DNA from 3 places in the Enterobacter cloacae complex sp. ECNIH7 genome. Region 1 is predicted to be linked to each of the others. Evidence: predicted binding sites of a transcription regulator. Region 1 holds the regulator's gene; each other region holds the start of a gene.
The links. Region 1 encodes LexA, which represses DNA repair genes until DNA is damaged. Its sites were predicted from a motif close to TNCTGTATGTACATACAGNA; they were not measured.

Region 1 (8,212 bases):
CCCGTAACAATTGACTGAGGGACACCCTTTGAGCACGACTAATCACGATCACCACGTCTACGTCCTGATGGGCGTTTCCGGTAGCGGGAAATCAGCCGTAGCCAGCGAAGTGGCGCATCAACTCCAGGCTGCGTTTCTTGATGGCGACTTCCTCCATCCGCGCAGCAACATCATGAAAATGGCCTCCGGCGAGCCGCTGAACGACGACGACCGCAAACCGTGGTTGCAGGCGCTGAATGACGCCGCGTTCGCTATGCAGCGTACCAACAAAGTCTCCCTGATTGTTTGCTCTGCGCTGAAAAAAACCTACCGCGACCTGCTGCGCGACGGCAACCCGAACCTCTCTTTCATCTACCTGAAAGGGGATTTCGAGGTGATTGAAAGCCGCCTGAAGGCGCGTAAAGGTCACTTCTTCAAAACCCAGATGCTGGTGACGCAGTTCGAAGCGCTGCAGGAGCCGGGTGAAGACGAGAAAGACGTCTTAGTGGTTGATATCGATCAGTCACTGGAGGGTGTTGTTGCCAGCACCATCGAGGTCATTAATAAAAGGCAGTAAGTTTTGAGTACATTAACGCTAGTTTTGACAGCAGTGGGTTCCGTGTTGCTGCTGCTGTTTTTAGTGATGAAGGCGCGTATGCACGCTTTTGTCGCTTTGATGGTGGTTTCTATAGGTGCAGGTCTCTTTTCCGGTATGCCGCTCGACAAGATCGCCGCGACGATGGAAAAAGGGATGGGAGGCACGCTGGGCTTCCTGGCGATTGTGGTCGCCCTTGGCGCGATGTTTGGCAAGATTTTGCACGAGACGGGCGCGGTCGACCAGATTGCCGTCAAGATGCTGAAATCCTTCGGCCACAGCCGCGCGCACTACGCGATTGGTCTGGCTGGCCTGATTTGCGCGCTGCCGCTGTTCTTCGAAGTGGCCGTTGTGCTGCTGATAAGCGTCGCGTTCTCCATGGCGCGCCATACCGGCACTAACCTCGTAAAGCTGGTTATTCCGCTGTTTGCGGGCGTGGCGGCGGCTGCAGCGTTTCTGCTGCCGGGGCCTGCGCCGATGCTGCTGGCGTCCCAGATGCACGCCGACTTTGGCTGGATGATCCTGATTGGCCTGTGCGCGGCAATTCCGGGGATGATTATTGCCGGTCCGCTGTGGGGCAACTTCATCAGCCGTTACGTTGAGCTGCATATTCCGGACGACATCACCGAGCCGCACCTGGGCGAGGGCAAAATGCCGTCCTTCGGCTTCAGCCTGTCGCTGATCCTGCTGCCGCTGGTTCTCGTGGGTCTGAAAACCATCGCCGCGCGCTTTGTGCCGGTGGGTTCCAGCGCCTATGAATGGTTCGAGTTCATCGGTCACCCGTTCACGGCGATCCTGGTGGCCTGTCTGGTGGCGATTTACGGCCTGGCGATGCGTCAGGGAATGCCGAAAGACCGGGTGATGGAGATCTGCGGTGCCGCGCTGCAGCCGGCGGGTATTATCCTGCTGGTGATCGGCGCCGGCGGCGTGTTCAAGCAGGTGCTGGTGGATTCTGGCGTGGGCCCGGCTCTGGGCGAAGCGCTGACCGGGATGGGCCTGCCGATTGCGGTAACCTGCTTTGTGCTGGCCGCGGCGGTGCGTATCATTCAGGGTTCCGCAACCGTGGCGTGCTTAACCGCCGTGGGTCTGGTGATGCCGGTGATTGAACAGCTGAACTACTCGGGTGCGCAGATGGCCGCGCTGTCTATCTGTATCGCGGGCGGTTCGATTGTGGTCTCTCACGTTAACGACGCGGGTTTCTGGCTTTTCGGTAAATTTACCGGCGCCACCGAAGCGCAAACCCTGAAAACCTGGACGCTGATGGAAACCATCCTCGGCACGACGGGTGCGATTGTCGGGATGATTGCTTTCACATTGCTGAGCTGAATGCGGTGATTTAACAAGGCTCAAAAATAAGGCCCGGTAGCGGTAGCGCCTACCGGGCCTTTATATTATGCAGGATGCCAGGCCGGGTCAGGTGAAACCACCACCCGGCTTTTTCACATCACTCGCCCTGCGTCGCGCTCTCAATCGTCAAACGCACATCCGAGGTGATCAGTTCTGCCAGCATCTGGTACACCTTCAGCGTCTCTTCCGGCTCGGCATCGCCCGTATCGCTGATGTAGCCTTCATCACGCAGAGTCAGAACCAGGGTGCTGAAGACCGCTTTGTCGAAGAACTCCGGGGCGTTAATGCCGTGCAGAACGGACAGGCGCTGTGCCAGCGTCCGGCTCTCTTTCTCCAGCGTACCGCGGTTGATAGACGGGTTCGCACTCAGCAGCCAGAACGTAATGGCGTAGCGCTGCAGCGTTTCGCGCGCGCCGGCCGCCAGCAGTTGCAGGGTACGGGAACGCGACGGATTGATGTGCAGCTCGTCGTTTGAGACGGCGATCAGCCCCTGACGACGCAGCTCTTCCGTCAGTTTGTCCAGTTCGCCCGCCAGCTCATCCTTGCTCCAGCGCAGGAACAGCTCCGCTTTCAGCATCGGATAGAGCGTCTCAACGTGACGCAATAGCTCCTGACGCGAAATACTGCGGTGCTGGGTGATGATAGCCGCCATGAGCGACGGCAGCATCAGCATATGGGTGATGTTGTTGCGGTAGTAGGTCATCAGCACTGCCTGCTCGCGCGGCAGAATGATGATGTCGCCGATCGTGTCCTTTTCGACTTCAAACTTGTTCATCTGCAACGCGTGATCGATAAGCTCACTGGCGGTAGCAGAAGGCACGGTTGAATCAACGGAATACGGCACGTTGCGCATCATGTCCAGATAGCAATCCAGCTGCTCTGTGAGCTGCTCGCGGGTCAGCGAGCGCTGACGCGAAGCCAGAAGCGCTGTACAGCACAGGTTCATGGCGTTAGCTGCACCGGCGTTATTAATGCGCACCATCAGCTCGGACGCGATGCCGTTAACCGTTGGCGTCAGCCAGGCCGGACGAATCGCTTCGATTGGATCGATGGATTCACGCCACTCGGGAACGTGATGGTTCAGATACGTCATCAGCGGCATCGGCTCGCCGAAGTTCACGTAGCCCTGACCGAGATTACGTAGCTTGCTCAAGCCGCGCAGCATCTGCGGCAGGCTTTCTTTCTCTTTGGTCGCACCGCGCAGCTCTTTCGCGTACGTGCCCACTTCCATTACGTGCTCATAGCCAATGTAGATTGGCACCAGCGTGATTGGACGGTTTCCTCCGCGCAGCATCGCCTGAATGGTCATCGACAGCGTGCCGGTCTTCGGATCGAGCAGACGTCCGGTACGGGAACGACCGCCCTCCACGAAGTACTCCACGGAATAGCCGCGGCTGAACAGCTCGCCCAGATATTCGCGGAACACGGTGGAGTAGAGCTTGTTGCCCTTGAAGGTACGACGGATAAAGAACGCGCCCAGGCGGCGGAAAATCGGACCTGCTGGCCAGAAATTCAGGTTGATACCGGCAGCAATATGCGGCGGTACCAGCCCCTGGTGATAGAGCACGTAGGAAAGAAGCAGGTAGTCCATGTGGCTGCGGTGGCAGGGAACATAGACAATCTCATGGCCATCATGCGCCAGCTGGCGTACGCGCTCGGCGTTATGAACGTTGATGCCCTGATACAGGCGGTTCCAGGTAAAGCCGAGAATACGATCGGACAGGCGAATCATCTCGTAAGAGAAGTTCGCTGCAATCTCTTCCATCAGCGCAATGGCGTTCTGCTGGGCTTTCTCATGCGATATTTTCTTGCTGCGCGCTTCGTCTTCAACGGCGCGAGCAATCGCTTTGGAGGCCAGCAGCTTGTTGAACAGATCCTGACGCGCCGGGAGACGCGGCCCTACGGCAGCCAGGCGCTGACGAGCGAAGTGCATACGCGCCACGCGCGCCAGTTTTTGCGCGATGATCTTGTCGGTACCGTGCTCGTCCGCCATTCGACGCAGCGAAACGGAAGGGGAGAAACGCACAAAGCTGTCGCGTCCCAGCCAGGAGACCGCGAAGAACTTCTGGATGCCGTTAAGCATGCGCAGCGGCGGATTCTCTTCACCTTTTTCACGGCCCGGACGACGACCAAACATCACCGATACCGGCACCATCTGCACATCCAGATCGGGGTTGCTCCGGTGCAGGTCGAGATAGTCGTGGAACAGCTTGATGGACTCTTCTTTTGGCGTGTAGTAGGTAAACACGCGCGGTCCACCGTGAATGAACACGTAGCGCGGCAGTAAAGTGCCGTCAACTTCAAGCGGTTCAAGCGGGTCAGGTAAGTCATGCGCCAGACACTGGGCGCGAAGCGTCAGTAAGTCTGCCTTCGAGTTATAAGGCAAAACGTACATAATAGGACGCGAGGTATCGAGCCCCAATTCCAGCGCGGGTTCTGCTGGGATAGACTTGCTTTTTACCAGGATGCTTAATGGTAAATTAAGTAATTTGTAGTAAATTCGTGGCCAGCCGGACATAAACGATGTAAAGCCTCTGGTTAATAATGCAATTGCGGCGCAAGGATAACAGAAAGCGCGCAAAATTTCTGTTGTTACCCGTCATACTTCAGGCTGTAGCGAAACGCGCTACAGTTCCTGTTACTGACGCTTTTTTTCATAAAAGGTTCTTTTAATGGCCAATAATACCACTGGGTTAACGCGTATCATCAAAGCCGCCGGCTATTCATGGAAAGGTTTCCGTGCCGCGTGGATCAACGAAGCTGCATTTCGCCAGGAGGGCGTCGCCGCAATCATCGCGGTGATCGTCGCCTGTTTCCTTGATGTTGATGCTATTACCCGCGTACTTCTTATCGGTTCCGTGCTTCTGGTGATGATAGTGGAAATTCTTAATAGCGCTATTGAGGCCGTTGTTGATCGCATAGGTTCAGATTTCCACGAGCTTTCTGGCCGCGCAAAAGACATGGGCTCTGCTGCCGTGCTGCTGGCGATTATCACTGCCGTTATCACCTGGGTCACGCTGCTTTGGTCACATTTCCGATGAGCCTCGAGGAATAATTAAGTCCCTGGTTTTTTGTGCAGTTTTTGGTTCCAAAATCGCCTTTGACTGTATATACTCACAGCATAACTGTATATACACCCAGGGGGCGGAATGAAAGCGTTAACGACCAGGCAGCAAGAGGTGTTTGATCTCATCCGGGATCATATCGGCCAGACGGGTATGCCACCCACGCGTGCGGAAATCGCGCAGCGTCTGGGCTTCCGTTCTCCGAATGCTGCTGAAGAACACCTGAAAGCGCTGGCGCGTAAAGGCGTGATTGAGATTGTTTCAGGCGCGTCACGCGGTATCCGCCTGCTGGTGGAAGAAGAGACGGGCATTCCGCTGATAGGCCGTGTTGCTGCCGGTGAGCCTTTACTGGCACAGCAGCATATTGAAGGCCACTACCAGGTCGATCCTGGCATGTTCAAACCGAGCGCTGATTTCCTGCTGCGCGTCAGCGGTATGTCGATGAAAGACATCGGTATTCTTGACGGCGATCTGCTTGCAGTGCACAAAACGCAGGATGTGCGTAACGGCCAGGTGGTTGTCGCGCGCATTGATGATGAAGTCACCGTCAAGCGTCTGAAAAAACAGGGGAACACTGTTCAGCTACTGCCTGAAAACAACGAGTTCTCCCCGATTGTGGTCGATCTCCGCGAACACAACTTCTCTATCGAAGGACTGGCGGTTGGGGTCATTCGCAACGGCGAATGGCTGTAACCTCTTCCTGACAGGCTATGGCGCCGCTGTAGCCTGCTTCATTCTCGACTCCCGGTATTTTTCATGTCACTGCTGACGGCATCCGATAAGGCATTGTGGCGTCTTGCTCTGCCGATGATTTTCTCCAATATTACCGTTCCCTTGCTGGGTCTGGTCGATACTGCCGTTATTGGCCACCTTGATTCGCCTGTTTATCTTGGCGGCGTGGCGATTGGCGCGACGGCAACCAGCTTCCTGTTTATGCTGCTGCTCTTTTTGCGCATGAGCACCACCGGGCTCACGGCCCAGGCTTATGGTGCAAAAGATCCGCTGCGTCTGGCGCGCGCGCTGGTCCAGCCGCTGATCCTTGCGCTCGGTGCAGGGGCGTTAATCGTTTTATTTCGTACGCCCCTGATCGACCTTGCGCTCCATGTTGTCGGCGGCAGCGAGGCGGTACTGGCTCAGGCGCGACGTTTCCTTGAAATCCGCTGGCTCAGCGCGCCCGCCTCGCTGGCAAACCTGGTTCTGCTGGGGTGGCTCCTGGGCGTTCAGTACGCCCGTGCACCAGTGATTTTGCTGGTGGTAGGCAACCTTCTCAACATTGTGCTGGATGTCTGGCTGGTAATGGGCCTGCATATGAACGTGCGGGGTGCGGCGCTGGCGACGGCAATTGCCGAATACGGAACCTTTATTATTGGCCTGTGGATGGTCTGGCGCGTGCTGGCGATGCGCGGCATCTCCCTGGCGCTGCTCAAAACCGCATGGCGCGGCAATATCCGTAGGCTGCTGGCGCTTAATCGTGACATCATGCTGCGCTCGCTGCTGCTTCAGCTCTGCTTCGGCGCGCTGACGGTTTTCGGGGCGCGACTGGGGCCAGAAATCGTCGCGGTCAACGCGGTATTGATGACGCTACTGACCTTTACCGCCTACGCGCTGGACGGTTTTGCCTATGCGGTAGAAGCGTATTCCGGGCAGGCTTACGGCGCGCGCGAAAGCGGGCAGCTGCGGGACGTCTGGCGGGCAGCCTGCCGCCAGTCGGGACTGGTGGCGCTGGCGTTCGGCCTGGTTTATGCCTGCCTTGGTGAGCAAATCGTCGCGTTGCTTACGTCTATCCCTGCGCTGCGCGAGCTGGCGAGTCACTATCTCATCTGGCAAGTCATCTTACCGGTGGTCGGCGTCTGGTGTTATCTGCTGGACGGCATGTTTATTGGTGCGACGCGCGGAGCGGAAATGCGCAACAGCATGGCAGTCGCGGCGGCAGGGTTTGGCCTGACGCTGCTGACGCTTCCCTGGCTGGGTAATCACGGTTTGTGGCTGGCCCTGGCCGTTTTCCTCTCGCTGAGAGGGATATCGCTGGCTTTTATCTGGCATCGCCACTGGCAAAACGATACCTGGTTCCCTTCACGTCACGATATATCGTGACGGTTAAAGATTCCGAATATGAAATCAACTGCCGAATCCTTAACTACAATAATTATCACGTCCAGCAGAAAAGAACGTAACGGACGTTACGACCCGACGCTTAACTAAGAGGACACGATGATGAATAAAGACGAAATCGGCGGCAACTGGAAGCAGTTCAAAGGTAAAGCGAAAGAACAGTGGGGTAAGCTGACTGATGACGATATGACCGTCATTGAAGGTAAACGCGATCAGCTTGTCGGTAAAATTCAGGAACGTTACGGCTACGCGAAAGACCAGGCGGAAAAAGAAGTGGGCGACTGGGAAAAACGCAACGACTACCGCTGGTAACCGGGCTATACCCGCAAGTACAAGGAAGTACACCCTGAGGGCGGCCATGAGCCGCCTGTTCTTTTGCCGTTAACGCGGTTTTTTCTTCACAAGAATAGAGTGGTCGTGCTGACACGCGTCCTGATGACGACAGGCTTCCACTTCCACGCAGGCAGAGCACAGTCCGTGCGCTTCAATCACGTTATGACGCAGGGCAAAACCCATTTTTGCTGCCAGCGTATGCATAATATCTTCCACACCTTCCGCAACCTCTTCTTTCACCACGCCGCAGCGGTCACAGATAAACATCGCCGATGTGTGGGTGGGCTGATCGAACAGATGGCACAACACATAGCTGTTTGTGGACTCAACCTTATGCACGAACCCTTGTTCCAGCAGGAAATCCAGCGCGCGATACACGGTCGGTGGCTTCGCCTGCGGCTCGCTTTCGCGGAGCAGGTCGAGCAGATCGTAGGCGCTGATAGCACCCTGCTGCAGGCTCATCAGACGTAAGACTTCAAGGCGCTGCGGAGTCAGGCGCACATTGCGTTGCGCACATAGCTTTTCGGCCTGCGCTAACAGCTCTTTTGTGGACTTATCCATTTAGCACCCCGGATGTTATAGGACGGAAACCCCCACTTTATCATGTTCTGGTAAAAACGCCGAGATCCGCCAGTCTGTGCTATACCTGACCCATTACAAACCGGGAAATAAACAATGAAAAAACCTGACTGTATTCGGCACTGGCGCGACGTTGAAGGCGCGGATGATTCGACCTACCCAGATAGCGATGAGCGTTTTTCTATCGGCGCCCCGTTGGCTC
Region 2 (8,212 bases), 1.4 Mb from region 1:
CGAGCACTTTTTTCATCAATTCAAGATACTGTTTCATGGTTCCTCAGGAAATTTGTTGCTGTGGACGACGACGATACGCCCAAATCATCATAATGGCACCCGCGACAATCATCGGAATGGAGAGGATCTGCCCCATGCTGATGTACTGTACCCATTCGCCGGTAAACTGTGCGTCAGGCTGACGGAAGAACTCGACAATAATACGGAATGCGCCGTAGCCAATCAGGAACAGGCCGGAGACAGCGCCCATCGGACGCGGTTTGCGGATAAACAGGTTGAGGATGATAAACAGTACCACGCCTTCCAGCGCCAGCTCGTACAGCTGAGACATATGGCGCGGCAGAACGCCGTAGGTATCAAAAATGGACTGCCACTCCGGGTGTGATGGCAGCAGCGCGATATCCTCTGCGCGGGAGCCCGGGAAGAGCATCGTGTACGGCACGCTCGGGTCGACGCGGCCCCACAGCTCACCGTTGATAAAGTTACCCAGACGGCCAGCGCCGAGACCAAACGGGATCAGCGGTGCGATAAAATCTGAAACCTGGAAGAAGTTGCGTTTGGTGCGTTTGGCAAAAATCACCATCACCAGGATCACCCCAATCAGGCCGCCGTGGAAGGACATGCCGCCGTCCCACACGCGGAACAGATAGAGAGGGTCATTCAGGAACACCGGGAAGTTATAGAACAGCACGTACCCAATGCGGCCACCGAGGAACACGCCGAGGAAGCCCGCATAGAGCAGGTTTTCAACTTCGTTTTTCGTCCAGCCGCTGCCCGGACGACTGGCGCGACGGCCAGCGAGCCACATGGCAAAAATGAAGCCCACCAGGTACATCAGACCGTACCAGTGAAGCGAAACAGGTCCTACTGAAAAAATGACCGGATCAAATTCCGGAAAATGCAGATAACCACTGTTCATCTGTCACCACAAGATGTTGTTATTCCGCTGAAAGTGGACAGCGGTAGAAATGCGATTCTGCCGTAAGCAGAGGCTCCAAAGTTGCGAATCATAGCACAAGGCGGGCGCGGAGGATGCGCCAGAGATGTAAAAGATGTGTATAGGGTTTTATGCGCGCTGGAGCCCTCTCCCGGAGGGAGAGGCAGAAAGATGATTAGCGGCCGCCGCGGATCAGGCCGCCCATACCGCGTCGTTCCATAAACGCTGCGACCTGATGACGAACCTCTGCTGCCAGCTGCGCGTCAAGGCTGCGTTCGGCCAGCTCGCGGGCATCGTTGATGTCGATATGCCGCAGCAGGTACTTCACGCGGGCGACAGCGCGACCGTTCATCGACAGATGGCGGTATCCCAGACCAATCAGGATCGCAACGCACATTGAATCCCCGGCCATTTCACCGCACAGGCGTAAATCAATGCCGTACTGTTCCGCTTCACGGGCAATCATCGCTAACGCGCGAATGATCGCCGGATGCAGGCTGTCGTAGATACTGGCGACACGGGTGTTGTTACGGTCGACGGCCAGAATATATTGCGTCAGGTCGTTTGTGCCGACAGAGATAAAATCAACACGGTTTGCCAGCTGCGGCAGCATAAAGACCATAGACGGCACTTCAAGCATCACCCCGATCCGCGGTTTCGGGATCGCATAGCCGATCATCTCTTCCACTTCACGGCCTGCACGTTCGATCAGTCGCCGGGACTCGTCGATCTCATCAATGCTGGTGACCATCGGGAGTAAGATGCTGAGATTGCCCGTCGCCGCGTTGGCGCGCAGCATTGCACGCACCTGGATCAGGAAGATCTCCGGCTGATCGAGCGTAATGCGGATCCCACGCCAGCCCAGGCACGGGTTTTCTTCGCTGATCGGCATATAGGGCAGCTGTTTATCCGCGCCGACATCGAGGGTTCGCAGGGTGACAGGTTTGTCGTTAAACATCTGCAGCATCCCCTGATACTGCGCCACCTGCTCCTCTTCGGAGGGGAAACCGCTCTGCAGCATGAACGGGATTTCAGTACGGTACAGGCCAATACCGTCGATGCGGCTGCCAAGCTTTTCTTCATGCTCAGGGCTTAAACCGGCGTTGAGCATGACTTTGATCCGCTCTCCGCTCTTAAGCTGTGCGGGCAGGTTAACGTCATCCTCCGCCAGCTTGCTTAATTCATTCTCTTCGCTGATAAGACGCTGGTATTCCTGGAGCAGAACCGGCTCAGGATCGACCAGCAGCTCACCGCGATAGCCGTCAACCACCAGCGTACGGCGGTGCAGTACCGACGGCTGGATATCGGCCCCCATAACGGTTGGGATACCCAGCGCGCGCACCATAATGGCGGCGTGTGAGTTGGCGGCACCATCGCGCACCACGACACCGGCCAGCCTGTCCTGCGGCAGTTCAGCCAGCGTGGTTGCCGACAGTTCATCGGCGACCAGAACAAACCGTTGAGGCCAGGCATTCGGCCCCTGAATGGTGTCATCAAGATGGAACAGCAGACGTTGTCCCAGGGCCCGGAGATCTCCAGCCCGCTCTTTCAGGTAACCGTCGGTCAATGCCGCAAATTGGTCGGCAAATTTCTCGATAACCTTCTTAACGGCCCACTCCGCGACCGAGCCTTTATCCACTTCAGCAAAAAGCTCACGACGCAGACGCGCATCGGAGAGCAGATGCGAATAGAGGTCGAAAATGGCCGCCGTCTCTTTTTGCGCACCTGCGGCAAAACGCTTGCTGTAACGACGAAATTCATTCGCCGCCTCTTCCAGCGCGGCGGTAAGACGCTCGCGCTCAAGCGCTTCATCAAGCGTTGAGGCTTCGTAAACCTGCTCCATTAACGGCAGCGTGGCGTCCATCCAGCCTTCAGCAATCGCTACGCCTGGCGATGCCGGAAGGGCACGAATGCGCGTATGGCGATACTGGCCAAAGAGCGCGGCAAGCTGAGACTGGGAGAGGATCGCCGCCATCTGCGTGGCCAGCGTGACGAGGAAAGACTCCTCGCTTTCATCGTACTGACGTAGCTCGCGCTGCTGGACAACCAGTACGCCGAGCAGCTGGCGACGCTGGATAATCGGCACGCCAAGGAAAGCGCGGAAGCGCTCTTCTTTTACGGAAGGGATGTATTTAAAGCTGGGGTGTTTTTGCGCATCAGCAAGGTTGATGGGTTCAGCCAGCCGCCCAACCAGGCCCACGATACCTTCATCAAATGCAAGCGTGACGGTGCGTCCACGTGGTTTTTTCAAACCACGGGTCGCCATCAGGTAATAGCAGCGCCGATCGTGGTCGGCCAGATATACCGAACAGACCTCGGTCTCCATCGCAAGACAGATGTCAGTAACCAGAATATTCAGCGCCTCGTTCAGACGCGGAGCACTGGCCACCTTCTCGACTATTTCTCGCAAGCGGGTGAGCATGATTTGCGTAGCTTAACCTCTTTTACGTCGCCAGGCAGGTGCGCTCTGCGGCTTAGGGGGGACCTCCTGAAGCTGCATGACCACACTTGCAAACTCTTTCATCACCCTACGGTAAACATCGCGTTTAAATGACACGACCTGACGAACAGGATACCAATAGCTCACCCAGCGCCAGCCATCGAACTCCGGCGTACTGCTGGTTTGCATATTGATGTCTGAATCGTTGCCCACCAACTGCAACAGAAACCACTTCTGTTTCTGGCCGATACAAACCGGCTTTGTGTCCCAACGCACCAAACGTTTCGGTAACTTGTAACGCAACCAGTTGCGGGTCGAAGCCAGGATGCGAACATCTTTTCGGCTTAAACCGACCTCTTCAAAAAGCTCCCGGTACATCGCTTGTTCTGGGGACTCTCCCGGATTGATCCCGCCTTGCGGGAACTGCCAGGAGTGCTGACCATATCGCCGGGCCCACATTACCTGGCCCTGACGATTACAAATTACTATTCCTACGTTCGGGCGGTAGCCATCGTCATCAATCACCGGACTACCCCAAATTAAACCTTATATATGAATGATTGTTTCACACTACAGGGAGGCGGTAAACCACTCTCTTACAGGGCTGCAACCTAATAACATTTGAATAACTCACAAATAAGTACTGAGTTATAAACAGATGAGAGGCAGTGAAGGGAATTTTATTCACCTTTTCTGTGGATATAGTTGTGAAGAAGTGTCTGATTACCGATGAACAACCTCAAACCCTGCCTTGCCAACGCTTTCGCGCCAGTTAAATAATTCAATATTTTTCATAAAGTTAAATGTATTTTTATGAACAAAAAACAGAATAGCGTGACGATCGTCACATCAGGGAGCGTCGTGCTGATGAAAGATCGAACAGCGTCGGTTTTATCCACAGATTGTGCCAATAAGTTAGTCACAATTTGTTTGAAAATTCGATTTTCATCGCACGTCAAGGCTGTAAATTGAAACAGTAGTCAGGGTTATGCCCAGTTATCCCATTTTTCTGTGGATAACATGGTGTAAGATCCTGTTCATTGTCAGTGACCAGATTTGAACAACCGGTTTTCTGAGTCTGGTGAAACGATTTAAAAGCAATAAAAAAACCTATAAATCATAGACATGGAATATTGGTACAGAAATAGTTAAACTCTATCCACAGGGGACAATTTCTTCGTTTATTTTTTAATCAAAAGGTTACCTTCATGCATCCGCTTACACCCTTGCTCTCACCGCCGTCCAGCGAGGGCCAGTTGCTACAGCAGGCACAGCGTCTGGCAGGCTTTTCGCTTGGCGAGCTGGCGGCAATGGCAGGGCTTCAGATCCCGAAGGATCTAAAACGGGATAAAGGCTGGATCGGCATGCTGCTTGAGCTGTGGCTGGGCGCCAGCGCAGGGAGCAAACCCGAGCAGGATTTTGCAGCGCTTGGCGTGGAGTTAAAAACCATCCCCATAGACAGCCAGGGCAAGCCCCTTGAGACCACCTTCGTCTGCGTTGCGCCACTAACCGGCAACACCGGCGTGACGTGGGAAACCAGCCACGTTCGTCACAAGCTGAAGCGCGTGTTGTGGGTGCCGGTTGAAGGTGAGCGTCAGATCCCGCTGGCTGAGCGTCGCGTTGGCGCGCCGCTGCTCTGGAGCCCGAACGACGAAGAAGAGCATCAGCTGCGGCTGGACTGGGAGGAGCTGATGGACATGATCGTGCTTGGGCAGGTAGAGCGCATCACCGCCCGGCACGGAGAAGTATTACAGCTGCGCCCGAAAGCGGCCAACAGCAAAGCGCTTACCGAGGCAATCGGCTCGAAGGGTGAGCCGATACTAACGCTGCCGCGCGGTTTTTATCTCAAAAAGAACTTCACCGGCGCGCTTCTTGCTCACCATTTTCTTCTAAAAACATAGTTTTTTACTTATTTTGCGAGCTCTCAAACATAATCAGCTGGTTTTTAAGATTTTACCGCTTCCTCCTGTTGCCATATCGGGTTAAAACTAAACTATGATTTGATACGCGCCAGATCCAGATGAGGACGATAACGATGAAAAAATGGGCAGTGTTAGTTTCAGCAGTCGGTTTAGCGTTTGCCGTATCGGGCTGTAGCAGCGATTACGTTATGGCGACAAAAGACGGTCGAATGATCCTGACCGACGGCAAACCCGAAGTCGACGATGATACCGGTCTGGTCAGCTACCGCGACCAGGAAGGCAATAAAATGCAGATCAATCGCGACGAAGTATCGCAAATTATCGAGCGATAAACAGAGAGAGGTCAGTCGCTTGCTGGCCTTTTTGATTTTTTTCTTCCCCTTTTGCTTCCCCTCTGCCATGTTTATATTCCTTTGTCGGGCACGCCCTGACGCGGTCTATAAGTCTACTGAGGAAGCCGGCTATGCATTATCACCGTATCCCCCACAGCGCTCTGGAAATAAGCCAACTGGGGTTGGGCACGATGACATTTGGTGAACAAAACAGCGAAGCCGATGCCCATGCACAACTCGATTACGCCGTCAGCCAGGGGATTAACCTGATTGATGTCGCGGAGATGTACCCTGTTCCTCCACGTCCGGAAACGCAGGGACTTACCGAAACCTATGTCGGTAACTGGCTGGCAAAACGCGGCAACCGTGAAAAGCTGGTGATTGCCTCAAAAGTCAGTGGTCCCGCGCGCAACAACGATACCGGGATCCGCTCGAATCAGATCCTCGATCGTAAGAATATCCGCGCCGCACTGGATGCCAGCCTGAAGCGCCTGCAAACCGACTACCTCGACCTGTATCAGGTGCACTGGCCGCAGCGTCCAACCAACTGCTTTGGTAAGCTCGGCTATAGCTGGAATGAGAGCGCCCCCGCCGTAACGCTGCTGGAAACGCTGGAAGCGCTGACCGAGTGCCAGCGCGCGGGAAAAATCCGCTACATTGGCGTCTCTAACGAAACGGCCTTTGGCGTAATGCGCTATCTGCACCTGGCGGATAAACACGATCTGCCGCGTATCGTCACCATCCAGAATCCGTACAGCCTGCTTAACCGTAGCTATGAGGTTGGTCTGGCCGAAGTGACGCAATATGAAGAAGTGGAACTGCTCGCCTATTCCTGTCTCGGCTTTGGCACGCTGACGGGGAAATACCTGAACGGCGCGAAACCGGCCGGGGCGCGAAATACCCTCTTTAGCCGTTTTACCCGCTACAGCGGCGAGCAGACGCAGAAGGCCGTTGCCGCCTATGTGGATATCGCAAAGCGTCACGGTCTTGACCCTGCCCAGATGGCGCTGGCCTTCGTGCGTCGTCAGCCGTTTGTTGCCAGCACCCTGCTGGGCGCGACCACGATGGAGCAGCTGAAAACCAATATTGAGAGTTTCCATCTGAACCTGAGTGAAGAGGTGTTAGCGGAGATTGAAGCGGTGCATCAGGTTTATACGTATCCTGCGCCGTAATAAAAGCAAAACGGCAACGCACGTTGCCGTTTTTAGGGTTTGCTCCCTCTCCCTGTAGGAGAGGGCCAGAGTGAGGACATCAGGCCGCACTTATCAGCGCCGACGTTGCCAGATCCACAATCCCGCAATCGCCAGCGCAAACAGCCCGCCAAACCCGACGCCAATCCCCACCACCGGCACACCGACTTTTACCGCCAGCGAGTAGAGCCCCAGCATTAGCAGCATCGCCAGGTTTTCACCCAGGTTTTGTACCGCGATGGCATTCCCCGCCCCGACGGTCTGCTTGCCACGTTCCTGCAGCAACGCGTTCAGCGGCACCACGAAGAAACCGCCCAGAATACCAATCAGGATGAGGAGGACATACGCAGGCAATAATGCATGTTGCAGCGAGAAAATCAGCACCACGACGCCAATCAGGATCCCTGCGGGCATGCAGCGTGCTACCGTCTCGAGCGTCACCAGCTTCGCCGCCGCGCCTGCTCCCACCACAATGCCGATGGCCACCATCGCATTCAGATAGGTCGGCGTCGCGTTGTCGGTAATTCCCAGCGCCACCGGCACCCACAGCACCAGCAGGAAGCGCAGCGTGACGCCCGCCCCCCAAAACATACTGGTTCCCATCAGGGAGAAACGCGTTTCTCCGTTACGCCACAGCACGCGACAGGCGGTAAAGAAACTGCCGGTCATCGGTTTAAAGCGCCAGGATTGCCCCGGGCGAGCCACAGGTAGCTTAGGAATAAACAGGTTCGCCACAACTGCCCCGCCATACACCACCGCGCAGATGCCCAGTGCCGCCAGGACATGCCAGTCGGCCAGTACGCCGCCCGCGACGGATCCGAGCAGGATTGCGGCGATGGTTGACGACTCCATCAGGCCGTTGGCTTTCACCAGCTTATCGCCCGTGGTCAGTTCTCCGAGAATGCCATACTTAGCCGGGGAGTAAGCGGCAGCGCCAATGCCCACCAGCGTGTAGCCAATAAACGGATTGAAGCCAAAGCAAATGCTGGCGGCACCCAGCAGCTTGAGACCGTTGGCAAACATCATCACTCGGCCTTTCGGGAAACTGTCCGCCACCTGCCCGACGAACGGAGCAAAGATAATGTAAGCGCCCACAAACACCATCTGCAGGATCGGCTGGCTCCAGTCGGGGTAAAACTCGGCCTTCAGCAGCGCCAGCGTGGCAAACAGCAGCGCGTTATCACCAAACGCAGAGAGAAACTGCGCAGCGATAACGGCCATCATGCCTTTCGATCTGAGCGATGTGTTAGTGTGTACTGACTCACGCATTTTGCTGTTCCGCCTCTTCAACCATGCCTTTCAGGGTCACGAAATCGGGCTTCCCGCTACCCAGCACCGGGAGCTGCTTCAGGAAGCGAATATCGCGCGGCACCGCCAGTTCAGGAATACCG
Region 3 (8,212 bases), 560 kb from region 1:
TCGAAATCGTCAAACCAGGTCTCGACGGGTACATTTCCCATCGCCTCTTCAATTTGCTTTTTCGCGCGCGCGCCGTCAAACGGTGCGACGCGATCCTGCAGCATCGCAAGCTCATCGGCAATCAGAGGCGGGAAGAGATCGCGGCGGGTCGACAGCATCTGCCCGAATTTAATCCAAACCGGACCGAGTTCCTGCAGCGCCAGGCGCAGACGCTCACCCAGCGGTTGACCTTTATGGCGATTGGGCATCCAGAAGAGCATCCGCCGCCAGATACGAAGCGGCAGCGTGATACGCATTTTGGGGATAAGCTCGTCGAGCCCGTAGCTCAAAAAGGTGCGAATAATAAAATAGAGGCGCCGAATTTCACCAGGCGTCATTTGCCCTCCAGTTTTTCCAGCCGTTTGGTTAACGCATCAACCGCACGTTCAACAGCAGCGGTCTCTTCCGAAAACCATGCAACTTCCAGTGGCCCGGGCGCCATTCGCCACTCCTCAGTCAGCACTTCCGCCGCATAGCGTTGCTGGCGCTGGAGGCTTTTACGCGCAAAGGAGGCGCCGCCATGAAGAACTTTCCCGATGCCTTCGGCGGCAATGTCGCCGATAAAAGGCGCGAGTAGCTCTGCCGGATCGAACTCCGCCAGGTCGGTGAGCGCAACGAAGTTCTGCACGACCTGAATGTCGCCCTCCACTTCCAGCTCACCGCTGCGGATAAGCGCCGTTAATTGCTGGCGATCGCGCAGTTTTGGCAGCACGCTCATGTGCGTGATGACCGAGCAGTCGGCCTCACCTTCCCACGCCCCCAGAACGTCAAGTTGACGTTCGCTGAATACCAGCACAAGCGGCGTCGATAACTCTTTTAAAACAATGCGTAATACCTTCCCGTTTAGCCGCTGACGTGCAGCTTTCAGCGCCGGAGCGCGATACAGAAAAGCGTTCAGCACATTCTCGACGCCTGCGGAGACTAAGGGTTTAAAGGGCACGGGACACCTCCACTCAGAATTTGTAACCGCGATGCAGCGCGACGACACCCGCCGTCAGGTTGAAATATTCAACGTTCTCAAATTCCGCGTCCTGCATCATGGCTTTTAATGTGTCCTGATCCGGGTGCATACGGATAGACTCCGCCAGATAGCGGTAGCTTTCAGCGTCGTTAGCCACCAGCTCACCAATACGCGGCAGCACGTGGAAGGAATAGGCGTCGTAGGCTTTGCTCAGCGGCTCAATGATCGGTTTAGAGAACTCGAGCACCAGCAGACGTCCACCCGGCTTCAGCACGCGGTACATAGAGCGCAGCGCTTTTTCTTTATCAGTCACGTTACGCAGACCGAAAGAGATCGTGATGCAATCAAAGGTATTGTCCGGGAATGGCAGCGCTTCGGCGTTTGCCTGCACATACTCCACATTCCCCACCACGCCGATGTTACGCAGCTTTTCGCGTCCCATTTTCAGCATGGAGTCATTAATATCGGCGAGAACAACGCGACCGGTTTCGCCCACCAGACGGGAGAACTTCGCGGTTAAATCGCCCGTACCACCGGCTAAATCCAGCACCGTTTGTCCACGGCGTACGCCGCTACAGTCAATGGTGAAGCGCTTCCACAAGCGATGAATGCCAAACGACATCAGGTCATTCATCACATCGTACTTCGCCGCCACGGAATGAAATACGTGGGCCACCATGTCAGCTTTCTGCGCTTTGGCAACAGTCTGAAAGCCAAAGTGCGTTGTGTCTTGTGAATCGTCAGCCATCTCAGAGCCTGCTTATCAGTAAAATGTTCGTGAAGTGTAACAGATTGGGCGCGTTTGCCCTACGTTTCAACCACCGCGAAAGAAACGCGCCGGAGTCTCGTCTGGTGATAAATCCGCCGCTAACGTATTGTCTTCACTGTTTGTATTTTGTTCGTCCGCACCTTCTCGCAGGCGAAACTCGTCGTCCTGGGCGGTGGCCTGTTCGACCAATTCCGGATTAATCTCGCGTTTAACCTCAACCCCCAGGCTACGGAATGATTCGGCCTGTGCCAGCAGATTGCCACGTCCGGAGGCGAGTTTTTTCATCGCCTGGCGGTAGTTATCCTGCGCACGATCCAGGCTCTGCCCGACTGAAGACATGTCGTCCACGAAGAGGCGCATTTTGTCGTAAAGCTTGCTGGCACGATCGGCAATCTGCTGAGCGTTGCGGCTCTGGTGCTCATAGCGCCATAGGTTCGCAATGGTGCGTAACGCCACCAGCAGCGTGGTGGGGCTGACCAGCATAATGTTATTTTTGAGCGCTTCGGTGATAAGCTCGGGCTGTCTGTCGAGCGCCAGCAGGAACGCGGGTTCTACCGGGATGAACATCAGGACATAGTCCAGCGAGCGCAGACCCGGCAGCTGCTGGTAGTCTTTTCTGCCAAGCAGGCGAATATGATTACGCACGGAGGCAATGTGCTCCTGCAGCGCAGACTCGCGCGTGTAATCATCGTCCGCATTAAAGTAGCGTTCATACGCCACCAGCGTCATTTTGGCGTCAATCACCACATCTTTACCCTGCGGCAGCCGCACGATCACATCCGGCTGCATTCGCGAGCGGGCGTCGTTTTCGATACTCACCTGCGTTTCGTATTCATATCCTTCCCGCAGTCCAGAGGCCTCCAGCACGCGGGTCAGCACCACTTCTCCCCAGTTGCCCTGGGTTTTGTTATCCCCTTTCAGCGCGCGGGTCAGATTGACCGCTTCCTGCGCCATTTGCGCATTCAGCTGCTGAAGATTGCGAATCTCATGCGCCAGCGTGTGTCGCTCGCGGGCTTCCTGACCAAAGCTGTCCTGCACCTGACGGCGAAAACCGTCCAGCTGTTCGCGCAGCGGCGTCAGCAGGCTGTTCAGGCTCTGGCGGTTCTGTTCGTCAACGCGGCGGTTGCTGTGCTCAAAAATCCGGTTGGCGAGGTTCTCAAACTGTTCGCTGAGGCGCTGCTCGCTGTTGATCATCTGGCGGATTTTGTCTTCCGCATGCAGCTGGGTGGATTCAAGACGGGTAGTGACTTCGCGGAGATCGGCCTCCAGCGAGGTGTTGATATCTCGCAGGTTGCGCAGCTCGTTGTTAAGCAGCTCGCACTCCTCTCGCCAGTGGTCACTCAGCGCAAGCTGCTGCTTTGCCGCACTTAATTCAGCGACTATCTCTTCGCGCTCTGCCAGCTGGTCGGCCTTCTGCTGTGCATGCTGATAGCTGGAAATGAGCCAGCCTATCGCCACGCCCGCCACCGCAATTACCGCGTAAATCAGGATCGAGATATCCACAATGCCCCCTGCATCAACGTATTACCCGCACAAAATAGAATTGTGCTGTATAAACGTCCAGTTTGAAAGGGTTTTCCTGCGAGGCGCTACGCAAAAAATAAAGGCCGAACGCGTCGGCCTTTGATTTCAGAAGAGAGGATTAGATCAGGCGACGCGCGGCTTCCACCACGATTTTCACCGCATGACTTTCGGTCTGCTTCATGGTTTCGGCGTTCGGGATCTCCTGCTGGGTGCGGTTGACGATAACGCCCGCCACCATACCGGCACGCAGACCCTGGCTTGCGCACATGGTCAGCAGCGTTGCGGATTCCATTTCGTAGTTCATCACGCCCATTGACTGCCACTCTTCCATTGAGCCTTTGAAACGGCTTACCACGCGGCCTGAGAAGGTGTCGTAACGTTCCTGACCCGGGTAGAAGGTGTCGGAAGAGGCGGTTACGCCCACGTGAGTGGTTGCGCCTACGGATTTTGCGGCTTCAACCAGCGCGGTGGTGCATTCGAAATCAGCCACTGCCGGGAATTCCATCGGTGCAAAGTGCAGGCTTGCGCCGTCCAGACGAACGGACGCGGTCGTGACCAGCACGTCACCCACGTTGATGTGCGGCTGGATAGCGCCGGTGGTGCCGATACGCAGGAAAGTACGGATGCCCAGCTGTGCCAGCTCTTCAACAGCAATAGACGTAGACGGACCACCGATACCGGTAGAGCACACGATCACCGCTTTGCCATCCAGCTCTGCGCGCCAGGTGGTGAACTCACGATGGGCAGCCAGCTTGACCGGCTTATCCATCAGCGCGGCGATCTTTTCCACACGCTCAGGATCGCCAGGGACGATAGCGAGCGTAGCCCCTTGTAAATCGTTTTTGGTGAGGCCGAGATGAAAAACATCAGACTTAGACATAGGTGACTCCTCTGTGGGTCGGTTAGTCAGAAGAAGTAAAACGGTACTTTACAGAAGCAGTAAGCATATTTTCGTGACATACCTCACCATGAATGAAAATGATTACATTGAATTTCCATAAAAAAGTGATTTACATCACATTAACAAGTTATATCGCCAGGTGCTGCACAAAAGATAGACCGTTTAAGGCACTGTGAGTTGTTAACCTGGTGTCTATATTTACCTTTGCGCTAACTCATTGGTACGGAGAATGCCATGACTGAAAAAACCGGTTTTGCACCTGCTGCGGCCCCACATGCTTCAACCATCGTGTCGACGCCAGAAGCGGCAATTACCGCGGGCGAGACCTCTATTCCCACGCAGGGAGAGAACATGCCTGCTTACCACGCACGACCAAAATCGGCGGACGGCCCGCTGCCCATCGTGATCGTGGTACAGGAAATTTTCGGTGTTCACGAACACATTCGCGATCTCTGCCGCCGGCTGGCGCTGGAAGGGTATTTGGCCGTTGCGCCAGAGCTCTACTTCCGTCAGGGCGATCCGAACGACTACAGCGATATTCCCACGCTGCTCAGCAACCTGGTGAGCAAAGTCCCGGACGCGCAGGTGCTGGCCGATCTCGATCACGTCGCCAGCTGGGCGGCGCGCAACGGCGGCGATCCGCATCGTCTTCTGGTCACCGGTTTCTGCTGGGGCGGACGCATTAGCTGGCTGTATGCCGCGCATAACCCGCAGCTCAAAGCCGCTGTCGCCTGGTACGGCAAACTGGTGGGTGAAAAAACGCTGAATTCACCAAAACATCCCGTCGATATCGCCACCGAGTTAAATGCCCCCGTGTTAGGGCTTTACGGCGGTCAGGACACCGGCATTTCGCTGGATTCGGTAGAGACCATGCGCCATGCGCTCCGCGCGGCAAATGCGAAGGCGGAGATTGTGGTGTACCCGGATGCCGGGCACGCGTTTAATGCCGATTATCGTCCGAGCTATCACGCAGAATCAGCCAAAGATGGCTGGCAGAGAATGCTGGCGTGGTTTAGCCAGTACGGCGGTAAGAAAGCGTAATAAAAAAGCCCGGTGGCGGCTATGCCTTACCGGGCCAACAGGTAGGCCGGGTAAGCGTTGTCGCCACCCGGCAATCCAGCACCGCTACGCCTGACGCAGGTTCTGCGCCGCCTTCACCATGTTCGCCAGCGCCGCGCGCGTCTCCGGCCAGCCGCGGGTTTTCAGTCCGCAGTCCGGGTTCACCCACAGGCGTTCTGACGGAATGCGCTGGGCCGCTTTTTTCAGCAGGGCTTCAATCCACTCCACGCTCGGCACGTTCGGGGAGTGAATGTCGTACACGCCCGGCCCGATTTCATTCGGGTAGTCGAACTCTTCAAACGACTCCAGCAGCTCCATGTCTGAACGCGAGGTCTCGATGGTGATCACGTCGGCGTCCAGCGCGGCAATCGAATCCATGATGTCGTTAAATTCGCAGTAACACATGTGGGTGTGGATCTGGGTGTCATCCTTCGCCACCGCAGCGTTGATGCGGAACGCTTCCACGCCCCACTGCAGGTAGGCATCCCATTCGCTGCGGCGCAGCGGCAGGCCTTCGCGCAGCGCCGGCTCGTCAATCTGGATAATGCCAATGCCTGCCGCTTCCAGATCCGCCACTTCATCACGCAGCGCCAGGGCAATCTGTTTGGCGATGGTTTCACGGGTCACGTCTTCACGCGGGAACGACCAGCAGAGAATGGTCACCGGACCGGTCAGCATCCCTTTTACCGGCTTGTCGGTCAGGGACTGGGCATACTTCGCCCACTCCACGGTGATCGCTTCCGGGCGGCTGACGTCACCGATAACCACCGGCGGCTTGACGCAGCGGGAGCCGTAGCTCTGCACCCAGCCGTTCTGGGTAAAGACGAAGCCGTCCAGGTGCTCGCCGAAGTATTCCACCATGTCGTTACGCTCGGCCTCGCCGTGCACCAGCACGTCCAGCCCCAGGCGTTCCTGCTCGATAATCGCCTGCTTGATGTGTTCCGCGATACCGGTGCGGTAGTGATTCGCATCCAGTTTGCCTTTTTTAAAGTCCAGACGCAGGCCGCGGATCTCCGTCGTTTGCGGGAAAGAGCCGATAGTGGTTGTTGGCCACGCAGGCAGGTTGAAGCGGGCGCGCTGGGCTGCGGCGCGCACCTCATACGGACTCTGACGCTGGCTGTCCCGGGCGGTGATGGCCGCCAGGCGTTTTTCCACCGCCGGGTTGTGCACGCGCGCCGAGTGACGACGCGCCTGGATCGGGGCGCTCCATTCGGTAATCGCCGCCGTTTCGCCGCTGTTCAGCGCGTCGCGCAGCAGCGTTAGCTCTTCACATTTTTGCAGCGCGAAGGCAAACCAGCTTTTTACTTCAGGGTCGAGACGGGTTTCCACGCTCAGATCGATCGGGCTGTGCAGCAGGGAACAAGATGAGGCCACCCACAGCTCACGTTTGTCGACGATGTCTTTGATTTGTGCGTATTTCTCGGTGAGATCGGCGCGCCAGACGTTACGGCCGTTGATCAGCCCGGCAGAGAGCAGCCAGTCCGCTGGCAGGCGCTTGTGCAGTTCCGCGACATCGTCTTTACCGTGTACGAGATCAACGTGCAGGCCTTGAACCGGCAGCGCGGTAATGGTCTTCAGGTTCGGCGTCACGCCTTCAAAATAGGTCGTCAGCAGGAGTTTTACCTGACCGGTGAGCGCGTCATACGCCGGTTTGAAGGCATCGAGCCAATCCTGCGGCAGCTCAAGCACCAGCGCCGGTTCGTCGATTTGCACCCACTGAATGCCGCGTTTGCCCAGCTCACTCAGCACCTGTTTGTAGACCGGCAGAATATCCTTCAGCAGGCTGAGTCGGTCAAACGGCTCGCCCTTTACTTTGCCCAGCCACAGGTACGTTACCGGCCCGAGCAGCACCGGCTTCACCTGGTGGCCCAGCGCCAGCGCTTCATCCACTTCGTCCAGAAGCTGCGTCCAGGCCAGCCTGAACTGCTGGCCTTTGACGAATTCCGGCACCATATAGTGATAGTTGGTGTTAAACCACTTGGTCATTTCCGCCGCTGCCGCTGGCTCCCCCGTTGGCGCGCGGCCACGGCCGATGCGGAACAGAGTATCGATATCTACCGATCCATCTTTGTTCTGATGACGAGCCGGCACGTTGCCAAGCAGCAGGCTGGTCGTCAGAACATGGTCGTACCAGGCGAAATCGCCCACCGGCAGCAGGTCAATGCCCGCCTGTTTTTGCTGATCCCAGTGGCGGGCGCGCAGCTCGCGTCCTACCGCCAGCAGCTCTTCACGGGTGGCATTACCCGCCCAGTAGCTTTCTTGCGCTTTTTTCAGCTCGCGATGCAGGCCGACGCGAGGGAAACCGAGAGTGTGATTGCGGATTGTCATGTTTTTCTTCCTCTAATTAATTGTAAATCCTTTGGATTTTGAATTTAGGGAAGGCGGCAAGTTTGCTCATCCCCGGGAGCTTACATGAGTAAGTGACCGGGGTGAGTAAACGCAGCCAACGCACCATAAATTTAAAAGACGAAGGATTTTAGCCGTCCAGATGTTTACACATCCATAATTGGCAGTTACTGTATATTCCTCAAGCGCAAAATGTTCATGGCGAAGTGAAGGACTTTCATGATCGAGATTAAACACCTGAAAACGCTACAAGCGTTGCGGAACTGCGGTTCGCTCGCGGCGGCTGCGGCCACGCTGCACCAGACCCAGTCTGCCCTTTCTCACCAGTTCAGCGATCTGGAACAACGCCTCGGCTTCCGTCTTTTTGTGCGTAAGAGCCAGCCGCTACGCTTTACGCCGCAGGGTGAAATTCTCCTTCAGCTGGCGAATCAGGTCCTGCCGCAAATCGCGAGCGCGCTGCAGGCGTGTAACGAACCGCAGCAGACCAAACTGCGCATCGCCATTGAGTGCCACAGCTGTATTCAGTGGCTGACCCCCGCGCTTGAGAACTTCCGCCAGAAATGGCCGCAGGTGGAGATGGACTTTAAATCCGGCGTGACGTTCGACCCGCAGC

Region 2: a site for LexA is predicted at 4,337-4,356, ahead of mutH (DNA mismatch repair endonuclease MutH). Genes of this name have one in related genera too.
Region 3: a site for LexA is predicted at 3,316-3,335, ahead of rmuC (DNA recombination protein RmuC). Genes of this name have one in related genera too.

Annotation. Positions count from the first base shown of each region.
Region 1 covers NZ_CP017990.1:335,662-343,873, forward strand. Annotated here, with positions in the region: gene gntK (gluconokinase) at 29-556, shown strand; gene gntU (gluconate transporter) at 560-1,900, shown strand; gene plsB (glycerol-3-phosphate 1-O-acyltransferase PlsB) at 2,019-4,439, opposite strand; gene WM95_RS01640 (diacylglycerol kinase) at 4,594-4,962, shown strand; gene lexA (transcriptional repressor LexA) at 5,071-5,679, shown strand; gene dinF (MATE family efflux transporter DinF) at 5,743-7,080, shown strand; gene WM95_RS01655 (CsbD family protein) at 7,201-7,410, shown strand; gene zur (zinc uptake transcriptional repressor Zur) at 7,480-7,992, opposite strand; gene WM95_RS01665 (cupin domain-containing protein) at 8,107-8,212, shown strand, end outside.
Region 2 covers NZ_CP017990.1:4,050,319-4,058,530, forward strand. Annotated here, with positions in the region: gene thyA (thymidylate synthase) at 1-37, opposite strand, end outside; gene lgt (prolipoprotein diacylglyceryl transferase) at 44-919, opposite strand; gene ptsP (phosphoenolpyruvate--protein phosphotransferase) at 1,113-3,359, opposite strand; gene rppH (RNA pyrophosphohydrolase) at 3,372-3,902, opposite strand; gene mutH (DNA mismatch repair endonuclease MutH) at 4,586-5,278, shown strand; gene WM95_RS20015 (YgdI/YgdR family lipoprotein) at 5,413-5,631, shown strand; gene WM95_RS20020 (NADP(H)-dependent aldo-keto reductase) at 5,763-6,803, shown strand; gene lplT (lysophospholipid transporter LplT) at 6,897-8,090, opposite strand; gene aas (bifunctional acyl-ACP--phospholipid O-acyltransferase/long-chain-fatty-acid--ACP ligase) at 8,083-8,212, opposite strand, start outside.
Region 3 covers NZ_CP017990.1:4,919,841-4,928,052, forward strand. Annotated here, with positions in the region: gene ubiB (ubiquinone biosynthesis regulatory protein kinase UbiB) at 1-377, opposite strand, end outside; gene ubiJ (ubiquinone biosynthesis protein UbiJ) at 374-979, opposite strand; gene ubiE (bifunctional demethylmenaquinone methyltransferase/2-methoxy-6-polyprenyl-1,4-benzoquinol methylase UbiE) at 993-1,748, opposite strand; gene rmuC (DNA recombination protein RmuC) at 1,815-3,272, opposite strand; gene udp (uridine phosphorylase) at 3,412-4,173, opposite strand; gene WM95_RS24575 (dienelactone hydrolase family protein) at 4,429-5,235, shown strand; gene metE (5-methyltetrahydropteroyltriglutamate--homocysteine S-methyltransferase) at 5,320-7,581, opposite strand; gene metR (HTH-type transcriptional regulator MetR) at 7,819-8,212, shown strand, end outside.